One region of the Streptomyces sp. NBC_01381 genome, then DNA from elsewhere that is predicted to be linked to it. Evidence: riboswitches for the same ligand, from Rfam matches in the RefSeq annotation. Region 1 holds a riboswitch; each other region holds the start of a gene.
The links. Region 1 has a riboswitch for cobalamin ahead of nrdI (class Ib ribonucleoside-diphosphate reductase assembly flavoprotein NrdI). Riboswitches for the same ligand answer to the same signal wherever they lie in the genome.

Region 1 (4,297 bases):
AGCACGGCTGGGTCCAGTCGTACGGCACCCGTTATGTGCGACCGCCGGTCCTCGCCGGGGACATCTCCCGGCCCGAGCCGATGACGGTGCGCTGGACCTCGTACGCCCAGTCCCTGACGTCGAAGCCGGTCAAGGGCATGCTCACCGGTCCTGTCACCATGCTCGCCTGGTCCTTCGTCCGCGACGACCAGCCCCTCGGCGACACCGCCCGCCAGGTCGCCCTCGCCCTGCGCGACGAGGTCAACGACCTGGAGGCGGCGGGCACTTCGGTCATCCAGGTCGACGAGCCCGCCCTGCGCGAGACGCTGCCGTTGCGAGCGGCCGACCACCCCGCCTACCTGGACTGGGCCACGGAATCCTTCCGCCTCAGCACCAGCGGCGTACGCGACGAGACCCAGATCCACACGCACATGTGCTACGCCGAGTTCGGCGACATCGTCCAGGCCATCGACGACCTCGACGCCGACGTCATCAGTCTGGAAGCCGCGCGCTCGCACATGCAGGTCGCCCGGGAGCTGGCCGCGCACGGTTACCCCCGAGAGGCCGGACCCGGCGTCTACGACATCCACTCCCCGCGCGTGCCAAGCACCGAGGAAGCGGCCGCTCTGCTGCGTACAGGACTGGAAGCCATCCCGGCCGAGCGGCTGTGGGTCAACCCCGACTGCGGCCTGAAGACCCGCGGCTGGACCGAGACCAGGGCATCCCTGGAGAACCTGGTCACCGCGGCCCGCACCGTACGGTCGGAACTTCCGGAGTCCTGAGGTGAGCCGAGGGCCGGGAGGGGCTGCCTGCTCCTCCCGGCCCTCCTCCCGATGGGGTCACTGTTCGTCCGCCGCAGGGGGGAAGGCGCAGCTGTGAAGAGGGAGCCACGTCATGTGGTCGTCGACGGCGAGCCGTTGGTGGCCCTGACCGACCACGACTTGGAGAACTTGCTGGCCATGCGCAGGCAGCTCGGCGCCCAAGGCGTCAGGCTGCGCTCCGTGAGAGACGCTTTGGCCGATCTGACGGACTTCGTCGAAGAGTTGGGCGACGCGCTCGCGGAAGACGGCCGGAGTGACGATCTCGACGGTCTGCTCGCCGACCTGCCGGAGCGTGTCCGACGCGCGCGCAGAGTCGCCGGCGGCCGGGGCGCCAAGCTCCGCAACGAGCCCTGACCGACCCCGGGAACCCGCTAGTAAGGCTTACCTTAGTAAGTCGCGCATCGCAAGCGTGCGACACAACATCTGGCCGGCCTTGCCGCCGCGCCAACTAGATGTAGTGTTGCCCTCGCTGGTGGTTCGCCGGGTACTCACGTGTCCGGCGAGGCAAGAGGGAACCCGGTGGAAATCCGGGACTGCCCCGCAGCGGTGAGCGGGAACGACCGCCGTCACACGCACTGAGCCGCATGAACGGGGCTTGGGAAGCGACGGCCAGTAGGAACTCTCCGGACACGGAGAGTGCGCCCGTGAGTCCGAAGACCTGCCACTGGTGCGTACGCCGACCGGCGGTGTGCGCGCTCCGAGGCCCCGAGGGAGGGCCGCGTGGCCGTCGTTCGGACTTCCGGTCCGGTGTGCCCTCGTGTGCCGCCGTCCCGATGCCCGCCTCGCGCGCCGCCCTCTCCCCACCCGGTCCTCGGACTTGAGACGGGAACGAGCGAGAGGAGGCGAGGCTGATGTGCCGTCTCGTGTATTTCTCCAGCGTCTCGGAGAACACCAAGCGTTTCGTCGAGAAGCTGGGCCTGCCCGCGACACGCATTCCCCTGCACCCGCGTCGCGACGGCATGCCCGAGGTCACCGACCCGTACGTGCTGATCGTGCCGACCTACGGCGGCGGCGAGCGCGCGGGAGCGGTGCCCAAGCAGGTGATCCGCTTCCTGAACATCGAGGCCAACCGGGAGCTCCTGCGCGGGGTCATCGCTTCCGGCAACACCAACTTCGGCGCGGACTACTGCCTGGCCGGCCGGGTCATCTCGGCCAAATGCGGGGTCCCGGAGCTGTACCGATTCGAACTCCTCGGCACGGACCAGGACGTCCGCGCCGTCAGGGAAGGACTGCAGACGTTTTGGACACGACACTCAGCGACGGGGCAACTGGAGCGGACGAGGCGAGTGGCATGAGCACCCTCACCACGGCGGTCACGATTCCCGCGGCACAGGAGCGCGAGTCGGTCGGGACGCGCAAGGACTACCACGCGCTCAACGCGATGCTGAACCTGTACGACTGCGACGGCCGCATCCAGTTCGACCAGGACCGCGAGGCCGTGCGCCAGTACTTCCTCCAGCACGTGAACCCCCAGACGGTGGAGTTCCCGACGCTGCGGGAGAAGATCGACTACCTGATCGACAACGACTACTACGAAGCCGATCCGATCCGGCGCTACGACTGGGCGTTCCTGGAGGGCCTGTACCGGCAGGCTTACGCCCACGAGCACCGATTCCGCACCTTCCTCGGCGCCTTCAAGTACTACACCTCGTACACGCTGAAGACCTTCGACGGCTCCCGCTACCTGGAGCGGTACGAGGACCGGGTCGTCGCCACCGCCCTGTATCTCGGCGCCGGCGACGAGCAGTTGGCCTCCCGGCTCGTGGACGAGATGATGACCGGCCGCTTCCAGCCGGCCACGCCCACCTTCCTCAACGCCGGAAAGGCCCAGCGCGGCGAGCTGGTCTCCTGCTTCCTCCTGCGCGTGGAGGACAACCTGGAGTCGATCGGCCGGGGCATCAACTCCGCGCTGCAGCTGTCCAAGCGCGGCGGCGGCGTCGCACTGCTCCTGACGAACCTGCGCGAGCAGGGCGCCCCGATCAAGAAGATCGAGAACCAGTCGTCCGGTGTCGTGCCGGTGATGAAGCTGCTCGAGGACTCCTTCTCGTACGCCAACCAGCTCGGCGCGCGACAGGGTGCGGGCGCCGTGTACCTGCACGCCCACCACCCGGACATCATGCGGTTCCTGGACACCAAGCGGGAGAACGCGGACGAGAAGATCCGCATCAAGACCCTCTCCCTCGGCGTCGTCGTCCCCGACATCACCTTCGAACTCGCCAAGCGCAACGAGGACATGCACCTGTTCTCGCCCTACGACGTGGAGCGCGAGTACGGAAAGCCGCTCTCCGACCTGTCGGTCAGCGAGCACTACGACGATCTCGTGGCCAACCCGCGCATCCGCAAGACCACGCTCAGTGCCCGCGAGTTCTTCAAGACGATCGCGGAGCTGCAGTTCGAGTCCGGCTACGCGTACCTGCTGTTCGAGGACACGGTGAACCGGGCCAACCCGATCCCCGGCTGGATCAACATGTCCAACCTGTGCTCGGAGATCCTCCAGGTCAACACGCCCAGCACGTACGACACTTCACTCGGCTACGAGACCGTCGGCAAGGACATCTCCTGCAACCTGGGCTCGATGAACATCGCCGCCGCGATGGCCTCCCCGGACCTCGGCGCGACGGTGGAGACGGCGGTACGCGGCCTGACCTCCGTGTCCGACCAGTCGGACATCGACGCCGTGCCGTCCGTGGCCCACGGCAACGACCTCTCGCACGCCATCGGCCTGGGCCAGATGAACCTGCACGGCTGTCTCGCCTCGCAGCGCATCCACTACGGCAGCGAGGAGGGCGTCGACTTCACGAGCATGTACTTCTACGCCGTCGCCTACCACGCGCTGCGCGCCTCGAACCGGATCGCCATCGAGCGGGGTACCGCCTTCGACGGGTTCGAGCACTCCGCGTACGCCGACGGCTCGTACTTCGACAAGTACACCGAGCAGCTGTGGGCGCCGGCCACCGAGCGCGTACGCGTGCTGTTCGCGGAGGCAGGGGTGCAGCTGCCGGACCAGGGCGACTGGCGTCAACTGCGGGAGTCCGTACGGGAACACGGCATCTACAACCAGTACCTCCAGGCCGTCCCGCCCACCGGCTCCATCAGCTACATCAACGACGCCACCGCCTCCATCCATCCGATCGCCTCCCGGGTGGAGATCCGCAAGGAGGGCAAGCTCGGCCGCGTCTACTACCCGGCGCCGCACATGGACAACGACAACCTGGAGTACTTCCAGGATGCGTACGAGATCGGCGCGGAGAAGATCATCGACACGTACGCGGCGGCCACCCAGCACGTCGACCAGGGCCTGAGCTGCACGCTGTTCTTCCGGGACACGGCCACCACGCGCGACCTCAACAAGGCGCAGATCCAAGCCTGGCGCAAGGGCATCAAGACCCTCTACTACATCCGGCTGCGCCAGGAGGCCCTGGAAGGCACCGAGATCGAGAACTGCCTGTCCTGCGCCCTGTGAGACCGCCCGCCCCCGGAACCCGTGGAAGCCCCGA
Region 2 (4,297 bases), on a different contig from region 1:
CAGAGCCTCGCCGACAAGAACCAGCTCGAGTGGGTCAAATGGCGGCCCTTCTTCACGGACTCCCGGGCCTGGGAGACGTACATCCTGCCGGGGCTCAAGAACACGCTCATCGCCGCTGCACTGTCCATGGTCATCGCGCTGCCGCTCGGGGCGCTGTTCGGCATCGCCCGGCTCTCGGACCACTGGTGGGTGCGGGGTGCGGCCGGCACCGTCGTGGAGTTCTTCCGCGCCATCCCGGTGCTGATCCTGATGCTCTTCGCGAACGCGGCGTACTCCGAGTACACCGACATCAGCCCCGCCAGCCGGCCGCTCTACGCCGTCGTCACCGGTCTCGTCCTCTACAACGCCTCCGTACTCGCGGAGATCGTACGAGCCGGAATCCTGTCCCTCCCGCGGGGCCAGACCGACGCGGCCAAGGCGATCGGCATGCGCAAGAACCAGGTCATGCGCCACGTGCTGCTGCCGCAGTCGGTCACCGCGATGCTCCCGGCGATCGTCAGCCAGCTGGTGGTCATCGTGAAGGACACCGCGCTGGGCGGCGCGCTGATCGGTTTCTCCGAACTCCTCGCGTCGGTCCGCCCGATGAGCGCGAACTACGGCGCCAACACCATTGCCAGCTTCACCGTGGTCTCCGTGATCTTCGTCGTGCTGAACTTCGCACTCACGTCCTTCGCGAGCTGGCTGGAGGGCAGGCTGAGGCGCGGCAAGAAGTCCACCGGCGCGGTGGTAACCGCGGACGCGGTCGAGACGCTGGCGACACCGGGCGAGCACTTGGGCCGTGACGATCTCGGGGGAACGGGCGGCAGCTCCAGCAAGTGACCACGTACCGCAGCGGTGTGCGGGAACGACCGCCGTCATACCGAAGTCCTCGCCGAGCTGCGGGCCGCGGGCGCCGAGTGGGTTCAGCTGGACGAGCCCGTCCTGATGCAGGACCGCACCCCGGCCGAAGTGAACGCCGTCGCCCGCGCCTACCGCGATCTCGGCGCGCTCACCGACCGGCCCCGACTGCTCGTCGCCTCCTATTTCGACCGGCTCGGCGAGGCCCTTCCGGTGCTGGCCATGGCGGATGTCGACGGCCTCGCCATCGACTTCACCGGGCCCGCCGCCGCCAATCTCGACGATCTCGCGGCCGTCGGCGGTCTGCCCGGCAAGCGTCTTGTCGCCGGCGTCGTCGACGGCCGCAATGTGTGGATCAACGACCTGGGGAAGTCCCTGGCCGTGCTCGGTACGTTGCTCGGGCTCGCCGGGCGGGTCGACGTGGCCGCCTCCTGCTCCCTGCTGCACGTCCCGCTGGACGCCGACGCCGAGCAGGGGCTTGATCCGCAGATCGCCCGCTGGCTTGCCTTCGCCCGGCAGAAGACCGGTGAGATCGCCACCCTCACCCGCGACCCGGTGGTGCGCGCCCGCGCCGCGGCCGTCACCGACGCGGACACCCGCCGTTCCCAGACGTACGCCGAGCGGGTCGCCGCCCGGCGCGAACGGCCGCCTGCCGCTGTTGCCGACGACGTCCATCGGCTCCTTCCCGCAGACCGGCGAACTGCCCACTGCCCGCGCCGACTTGCGTGCCGGACGCATCGGCACGGCCACGTACGAGGAGCGCATCGTGGCCGAGATCCGCGAGGTCATCGCCTTCCAGGAGAAGACCGGCACCGACGTCCTGGTGCACGGCGAGCCCGAACGCAACGACATGGTCCAGTCCTACGGGACGCGCCATGTCTTCCGCCGATCCTGGCCGGCGACATCTCCCACCCCGAGCCGATGACGGTGCGTTGGACCGCGTACGCCCAGCCCCTCGCCGACACCGCCCGCCAGGTCGCGCTCGCGCTGCGCGAGACGCTGCCGCTGCGCGCCGCCCACCACGGCGGGTATCTCGCCTCGGCCACCGAGTCCTTCCGGCTCGGCACGAGCGGCGTACGGCCGGACAGCCAGATCCACACCGACATGTGCTACGCCGAGTCCGGCGACATCCGCCCGCTCGCACATGCAGGTCGCCGGCGAACTCGCCGCGTCCGGCTATCCCCCCGGACCGCGGTCTGAAGACCCGGGGCTGGACCGAGGTCCGCGCCGCCCTCGAGAACCTGGTCGGCGCCGCGCGCGAGCTCCGCTCCACCCTCTGACCAGGGGCGTACGCGGTGGTGGTGTGCGCTTGCGTGTGCCACCGCCGCGCCCGCCGTGCGAGTTGTCAGGCCCCACGTGGCGCACTAGTGTCACCACGCCTTGGTGCTCGGGAAATCCGGTGTGATGCCGGTGCGGCCCTCGCCACTGTGATCGGGAAAGTCCGGCTCCGGCCCCCTGTGGGGGCAGCCACTGGGTACTCACGTGCCCGGGAAGGCGGAGTCCGGGCGGTACGACCCGTCAGCCAGGAGACCGGTCAAGGCGCGTTGTCCATCCACGAGGTGCTGGAGAGGTCTGTTCCGCCATGCACATAGCCGAGGGTTTCCTCCCCCCGGCGCACGCGATCGCCTGGAGTGTCGCGTCCGCGCCGTTCGTCGTCCACGGAGTCCGTTCCCTCACCCGTGAAGTCAAGGAGCACCCCGAGAGCACCCTGCTCCTCGGCGCGTCCGGAGCCTTCACCTTTGTCCTCTCCGCCCTGAAAATCCCTTCTGTCACGGGCAGTTGCTCGCATCCGACGGGCACCGGGCTCGGCGCGATTCTCTTCCGGCCGCCGATCATGGCGGTGCTCGGCACCATCACACTTCTGTTCCAGGCTCTGTTGCTCGCCCACGGCGGGCTCACCACGCTCGGCGCCAATGTGTTCTCCATGGCGATCATCGGGCCATGGGCCGGGTACGCCGTCTACCGGCTCCTGAAGAGATACGACGTACCGCTCATGGTGGCCGTGTTCTTCGGGGCGTTCGTCGCCGACCTGTCGACGTACTGCGTCACCAGCGTCCAGCTGGCCCTGGCGTTCCCCGACCCCTCCAGCGGATTCATCGGCGCCCTGGGCAAGTTCGGCGGCATCTTCGCCGTCACGCAGATCCCCTTGGCGGTCAGCGAGGGACTGCTCACCGTCCTGGTGATGCGGCTCCTCGTGCAGTCCAGCAAGGGCGAGCTCACCCGGCTCGGCGTGCTGCTTCAGGGCAAGAAGTCCGAGACGGAGGCCAGTGCCTGATGAGCCGCAACGCGAAGATCAACACCCTGCTCCTGGTCATCGTCGCCGCACTCGCGGTGCTGCCCCTGGTCCTCGGCCTCGGCGACGACAAGGAAGAGCCGTTCACCGGCGCCGACGCCCAGGCCGAGACGGCGATCGCCGAGAACGACCCCGAGTACGAGCCGTGGTTCTCGCCCCTGTACGAACCCCCGTCCGGGGAGATCGAATCGGCGCTCTTCTCCCTGCAGGCGGCGCTCGGCGCGGGCGTCCTCGCCTACTACTTCGGGCTGCGCAAGGGGCGCCGCCAGGGTGCCGAACGTGCGCGGGCGGAGGCCGCCGACGCCGAGCCGTCCACGGATGCGGACGCGGACGCGGATGTGGATGGGGATGCGGACGTGGGCGCTGAGGGCACCCGGCCCAAGACCGAGCAGGTCTGATCCGGCGTGCTGCCCATCGACGCGGCGGCGCACAGCAGTCGCTGGCGCCGCCGTCATCCCGTGGACAAGGCCGTGCTCGGGCTCGGTCTCACCGCCCTCGCGGTCTCCCTGCCGCCCTGGCCGGGCGCCGCCCTTGTCCTGGTCGCCGCGCTCGCCGTGCTGCTCGGCCCGGCGGGCGTGCCGCCCCGCAAGCTGTGGCGCGCCTACCGCGTACCGCTCGGCTTCTGCGTCACCGGCGCCCTGAGCCTGCTCATCCAGATCGCAGGACCAGGAGGGTTCATCACGCTCGCCGACGGCGGTCCGGCGCGCGCGGGCGGTCTGCTCCTGCGCACCTCCGCGGCCTCCCTTGGCGTCCTGCTCTTCGCCTTCACCACGCCGATGTCGGACCTGCTGCCCCGCCTGGTCAAGGCGGGCGTGCCGGCACCCGTTGTGGACGTGGCGCTCGTCACGTACCGGATGAGCTTTCTGCTTCTGGACTCCATGACGCGGATCCGTCAGGCGCAGGCCGCGCGGCTCGGGCACACGACCCGGGCCGCCGCCTGGCGGTCGCTCGCCGGGCTCGGCGCCACCGCGTTCGTGCGGGCCTTCGACCGGGCGAGCCGGCTGCAGGCGGGCCTCGCCGGACGGGGTTACGACGGGACGCTGCGGGTCCTTGTGCCCGAGGCCCGGGTCTCCCGGCCCTTCGTGACCGTGAGCGCGGCACTTCTCGTGGCCCTGGTGGCCCTCACCCTCGTACTCGAAAGGCTTCTTCCATGAGCGAGCCGAGCGC
Region 3 (4,297 bases), on a different contig from region 1:
GGACTTGTAGAGCTCCTGCATGCCGGTGAAGAACTCGGGCGCCTCGACCTCGGTCTTGGTCAGCTTGCCGTCCTCGTAGTACTCGGCCGGGATCGGCTTGTCGTAGGCGAGGAGTTCGTCGACGTACCCCTTGAGCTCCTTCAGCGTGAAACCGGAGAAGATCTGCGCGGCCCACGGATAGCAGACCTGGTCGTCGACCTCGCAGAGCCGGTTGTAGTAGCTGTACAGGCTCTCCTTGTGCTGCGCCGTGTCCTTGAAGGGGATGACCTTCAGCGACGGGTCCATCGACTTGCGGGTCAGCACCCCCTTCATCTCCAGGAAGGGCAGGAGCGCCTCCTCCAGGTCGTTGCGGTACGTCGTGTTGTCCGCGTCGAAGACGGCGTACGCACCCTTGTGGCCGTTCTCCGAGATCACCTTGCCGAGCTTCGCGGCGACCGGCTTCGGCCAGTGCGGCAGCTCGGCCGCGGTCTTGACCGAGGTGTCGGCCGCCGTCGCCTCCGTGCCCGGCCAGAGCGCCACGCCCGCGAGCACCGCCGCGGTGAGCGCGCCCGCCGTACCGAGAACCGCGAGCTTGCCCTTTGCTCCTACTGCCATGTTTCTGCCCCCTGAGAGCGGTCTGCGCCCCGTCCGGAGCGGCGGGTCATCGTACGAGGTCAGACGGCAGATTCCCATGATCGACGTCACCGGTCGTGAGGGGCATGGACCGGCCCCGCGCGGGTAGCAGCATCGAACGCTTCCGCCCCGCGCCCGGGCCCCGTGCATCGCATACTGGAACGTATGGAGACCGGCTCCCGCGAGTTCGTGCGGGCCGTCCCGCGGCTCGACGGCATGGTCGTGTCCGCGGTCGGCTACCGCACCACGGGCGAGCTGCCTGGCCTGCACCGCGGCCTGCCCTCCCCGTATCTCACCCTGATCTTCTCGTTCGACGGCCCGGTCGTCAGCGGCCTCACCCCCGAGCAGGCGGGCGGCGCCGACGCGATCAGCACGGACATCGTCCTCGGCGGTCTGCACCAGTCACCGGCGTACGTCGTCAAGCCCGAGCACGAGGCGGGCATCCAGCTCGCCGTGCATCCGCTCGCCGCCCGCGCCCTGTTCGGCGTACCGGCCGCCGAGCTCGCCGGTGACATCGTCACGTCCGGCACGGAGGTGATGGGGCGCCGCGCCGCCGACGTACGGGAGCTGCTGTGCGAGCGGGACACCTGGGAGGAGCGATTCGCCGCCCTGTCCGCCTACTTGAGGCAGCGGGTTGCCGCCGGCGACGCCCGCGGATCCGTCCGCCCCGAGGTCGCCGAGGCCTGGGCCTGGCTGGCCAGGCACCGGGGCGCGGGCACGATCGGCGGTCTCTCCCGGCACGTCGCGCTCAGCGAGCGCAGGCTCACCGCCCTCTTCCGCGCCGAGACGGGGATCGGCCCCAAGCAGGCCGCCCGCCTGATGCGCTTCCAGCGCGCGCGGAACACCGTCGTGCGCTCCGTCGCCGCGGGCGCCGCGCCCGATCTGGCGCGGGTCGCCGCGGACTGCGGCTATTTCGACCACTCCCACCTGGTGCGGGACTTCCGGCAGTACACCGGCACGAGCCCCAGCGGCTGGCTGGCCGAAGAGTGCCGGAATATCCAAGCCGGGAGCCATGGCGGAGGCGAAGAGTAGGAGCCATGAACACCACCGAGAAGCAGCAGACCCAGACCGCAGCCACCCCCGCGGGACGCGCCCCCGACGTCTGGCCGACCCTCCAGGCCCACGACGCACCCGCCCTGATCGACTTCCTCGTCGGCACGGTCGGCTTCCTGCGCACCGCCGTCTACGAGGACGGCGACCGCGTGGCCCACGCCGAGCTCGACTGGCCCGAGGGCGGGGCGATCATGCTCGGCTCGTACGACGAGAAGGCCGAGGCCTGGTGCCTCAAGCCGGGCACCTTCGGCGCGTACGTCGTCACGGACCATGTCGACGATCTCTATGGGCGCCTCACCGATGCCGGAGTGGAGATCATCCGCGAGATCGAGGACCAGCCGTACGGCAGCCGGGAGTTCGCCATCGCCGACCCCGAGGGCAACAAGTGGTCCTTCGGCACCTACCGCGGCTCGCCCCGGCCCGCGTGATAATTTGCGCACGCCAGTCAAACCCACACCAGGGCCAGGGAATCCGGTGCGAATCCGGAACTGACGCGCAGCGGTGAGGGGGAACGGGCGGGGCCACGGCCACTGGGCGTCCACGGACGCCTGGGAAGGCGCCCCGCCCGGCCGATCCCCGAGTCCGAAGACCTGCTGGCACCTCTGTCCGCGCACCGGGCGGCGGAGGTGATCAAGCAGGCCAGGCTCCGCGTATGAGCCATGAGACTCAAGGGATCGTGTGTCCTCCACAGCCCGTCGTGTACGTATACCCGTCCTCCTCGGCATGGCCCTGGCCGTCACGCTGACCTCCTGCGGTGGCTCGTCGACGCCCTCCACCACGGACAAGAAGGCTGCCGGCTACCCGCTGACCCTCACCTCCTGCGGCAAGAAGTCGCAGATCGAGGCGCCGCCGCGGCGGGCGGTCTCCCTCGACCAGGGCTCCACGGAGATCCTGCTCTCCCTCGGCCTCGCCGACCGCATGGCAGGCACCGGCACCTGGACCGACCCGGTCCTGAAGGGCCTGGAGAAGGACAACGCCAAGGTCCCCCGGCTCTCCGACCGCTACCCGTCCTTCGAGAAGGTCCTCGCCCAGGAGCCGGACTTCGTGACCGCCTCCTTCCTGGCGACGGTGAGCAAGGGCGGCGTCGCCGACCGCGCCAAGTTCACCGAGCTCGGCGTCCCCTCGTACGTCTCGCCCACCGACTGCGCGGGCAAGGACAACACCGGCGACGGCGACGGCAGCCGCGTCAAGGCGCTCACCATGGACACGGTGTACGGCGAAGTGCGCGACCTGGCGCGGGCGTTCGGGGTCCAGAAGCGCGGCGAGCGCCTGGTCGCCGGCTTGAAGTCCCGCCTGGCGAAGGCCAAGCAGGGCATCGACGCCTCCGACACGACGCTCCTCTACTGGTTCTCCGACTCCAAGGCCCCCTACATAGCGGGCTGCTGCGGCGCCCCCGGCATCATCACGCGCGAGCTCGGCGCCAAGAACGTCTTCGACGACACCCGCGAGGAGTGGCCCCAGATCAACTGGGAGACGGTGGCGGACCGTGACCCCGACGTCCTGGTCATCGGCGACCTCACCCGCAAGTCGCAGACGGCCGAGAGCGCGAAGAAGAAGATCGAGTTCCTGGAGTCCAACCCGGTCACCAAGAATCTGACCGCCGTGAAGAAGAAGCGGTACGTCCTGCTCAGCGGCCAGGCGATGAACCCCACGATCCGGACGGTGGACGGAGTGGAGCAAGTGGCGGACGCACTACGCGAGTTCGGGCTCGCCAAGTGACGCTCGCGCGGGGCGCCCTGCTGTGGGCGGCGGGCGTCGCCGCGCTCGCGCTCTCCGTGGCGGTGGCCGTCACCATCGGCCCCGCCGCCATCTCCGTACCGGATGTGTTCTCGGCGGTCGTGGCGCACCTCGGCGGGGGAGAGACGGGGCTCACGCCGCTGCGGGACGGCATCGTCTGGAACCTGCGGATGCCGCGCACCCTGCTCGCCGCGGTGTGCGGCGCGGGCCTCGCGGTCTGCGGGACGGTCCTCCAGTCCCTGCTGCGCAACCCGCTCGCGGACCCCTTCGTCCTCGGCGTCTCCTCCGGGGCGTCCACGGGAGCCGTCGTGGTCGTCGTCCTCGGGGTCGGTGGGGGAGTCGTGTCGGTCTCGGCGGGCGCCTTCGCCGGCGCCCTGTGCTCCTTCGCCCTGGTCCTGCTGCTCAGCCATGCGCTGGGCGGGAGCGCCGACCGCGTCGTGCTCTCCGGCGTCGCGGCCATGCAGCTGTTCTCGGCGCTCACCTCGTTCGTGATCCTGACGGCGGCCGACGCGGAGACGACGCGCGGGGTGCTGTTCTGGCTGCTCGGCTCGCTCAGCGGGGTGGGCTGGACGGACGTATGGATCTGCGCCGCGGTCCTCCTGGCGGCGCTCACCGTCTGCCTGGCGCAGGCCCGCACCCTGGACGCCTTCGCGTTCGGCCAGGACGCGGCGGCGACGCTGGGCGTCCACGTGGCCCGCACCCGTCTGATCCTGCTCTCCGTCACCGCCCTGCTGACGGCGGTCCTGGTCAGCAGCGCGGGCGCCATCGGCTTCGTCGGCCTTGTCCTGCCGCACGCGGCCCGCGCGGTGGTCGGCTCCGGGCACGCGCGGCTGCTCCCGGTCACGGCGCTGGCGGGCGCGGTGTTCCTGGTGTGGGTGGACACACTGGCCCGCAC

Region 2: another riboswitch for cobalamin. It lies ahead of OG453_RS28565 (energy-coupling factor ABC transporter permease); the one in region 1 lies ahead of nrdI (class Ib ribonucleoside-diphosphate reductase assembly flavoprotein NrdI).
Region 3: another riboswitch for cobalamin. It lies ahead of OG453_RS13575 (ABC transporter substrate-binding protein); the one in region 1 lies ahead of nrdI (class Ib ribonucleoside-diphosphate reductase assembly flavoprotein NrdI).

The regions. Positions count from the first base shown of each region.
Region 1 covers NZ_JAPEPI010000003.1:629,142-633,438, reverse strand. The annotation lists gene metE (5-methyltetrahydropteroyltriglutamate--homocysteine S-methyltransferase) at 1-761, shown strand, start outside; gene OG453_RS41200 (hypothetical protein) at 855-1,154, shown strand; cobalamin riboswitch at 1,257-1,481, shown strand; gene nrdI (class Ib ribonucleoside-diphosphate reductase assembly flavoprotein NrdI) at 1,652-2,095, shown strand; gene nrdE (class 1b ribonucleoside-diphosphate reductase subunit alpha) at 2,092-4,263, shown strand.
Region 2 covers NZ_JAPEPI010000002.1:1,517,917-1,522,213, forward strand. The annotation lists gene OG453_RS28555 (amino acid ABC transporter permease) at 1-819, shown strand, start outside; partial or broken gene OG453_RS28560 (5-methyltetrahydropteroyltriglutamate--homocysteine S-methyltransferase) at 862-2,117, shown strand; cobalamin riboswitch at 2,202-2,391, shown strand; gene OG453_RS28565 (energy-coupling factor ABC transporter permease) at 2,420-3,112, shown strand; gene OG453_RS28570 (energy-coupling factor ABC transporter substrate-binding protein) at 3,112-3,528, shown strand; gene cbiQ (cobalt ECF transporter T component CbiQ) at 3,535-4,284, shown strand; gene OG453_RS28580 (energy-coupling factor ABC transporter ATP-binding protein) at 4,281-4,297, shown strand, end outside.
Region 3 covers NZ_JAPEPI010000001.1:2,879,408-2,883,704, forward strand. The annotation lists gene OG453_RS13560 (HAD family hydrolase) at 1-594, opposite strand, end outside; gene OG453_RS13565 (helix-turn-helix domain-containing protein) at 778-1,644, shown strand; gene OG453_RS13570 (VOC family protein) at 1,650-2,093, shown strand; cobalamin riboswitch at 2,091-2,278, shown strand; gene OG453_RS13575 (ABC transporter substrate-binding protein) at 2,389-3,384, shown strand; gene OG453_RS13580 (iron ABC transporter permease) at 3,381-4,297, shown strand, end outside.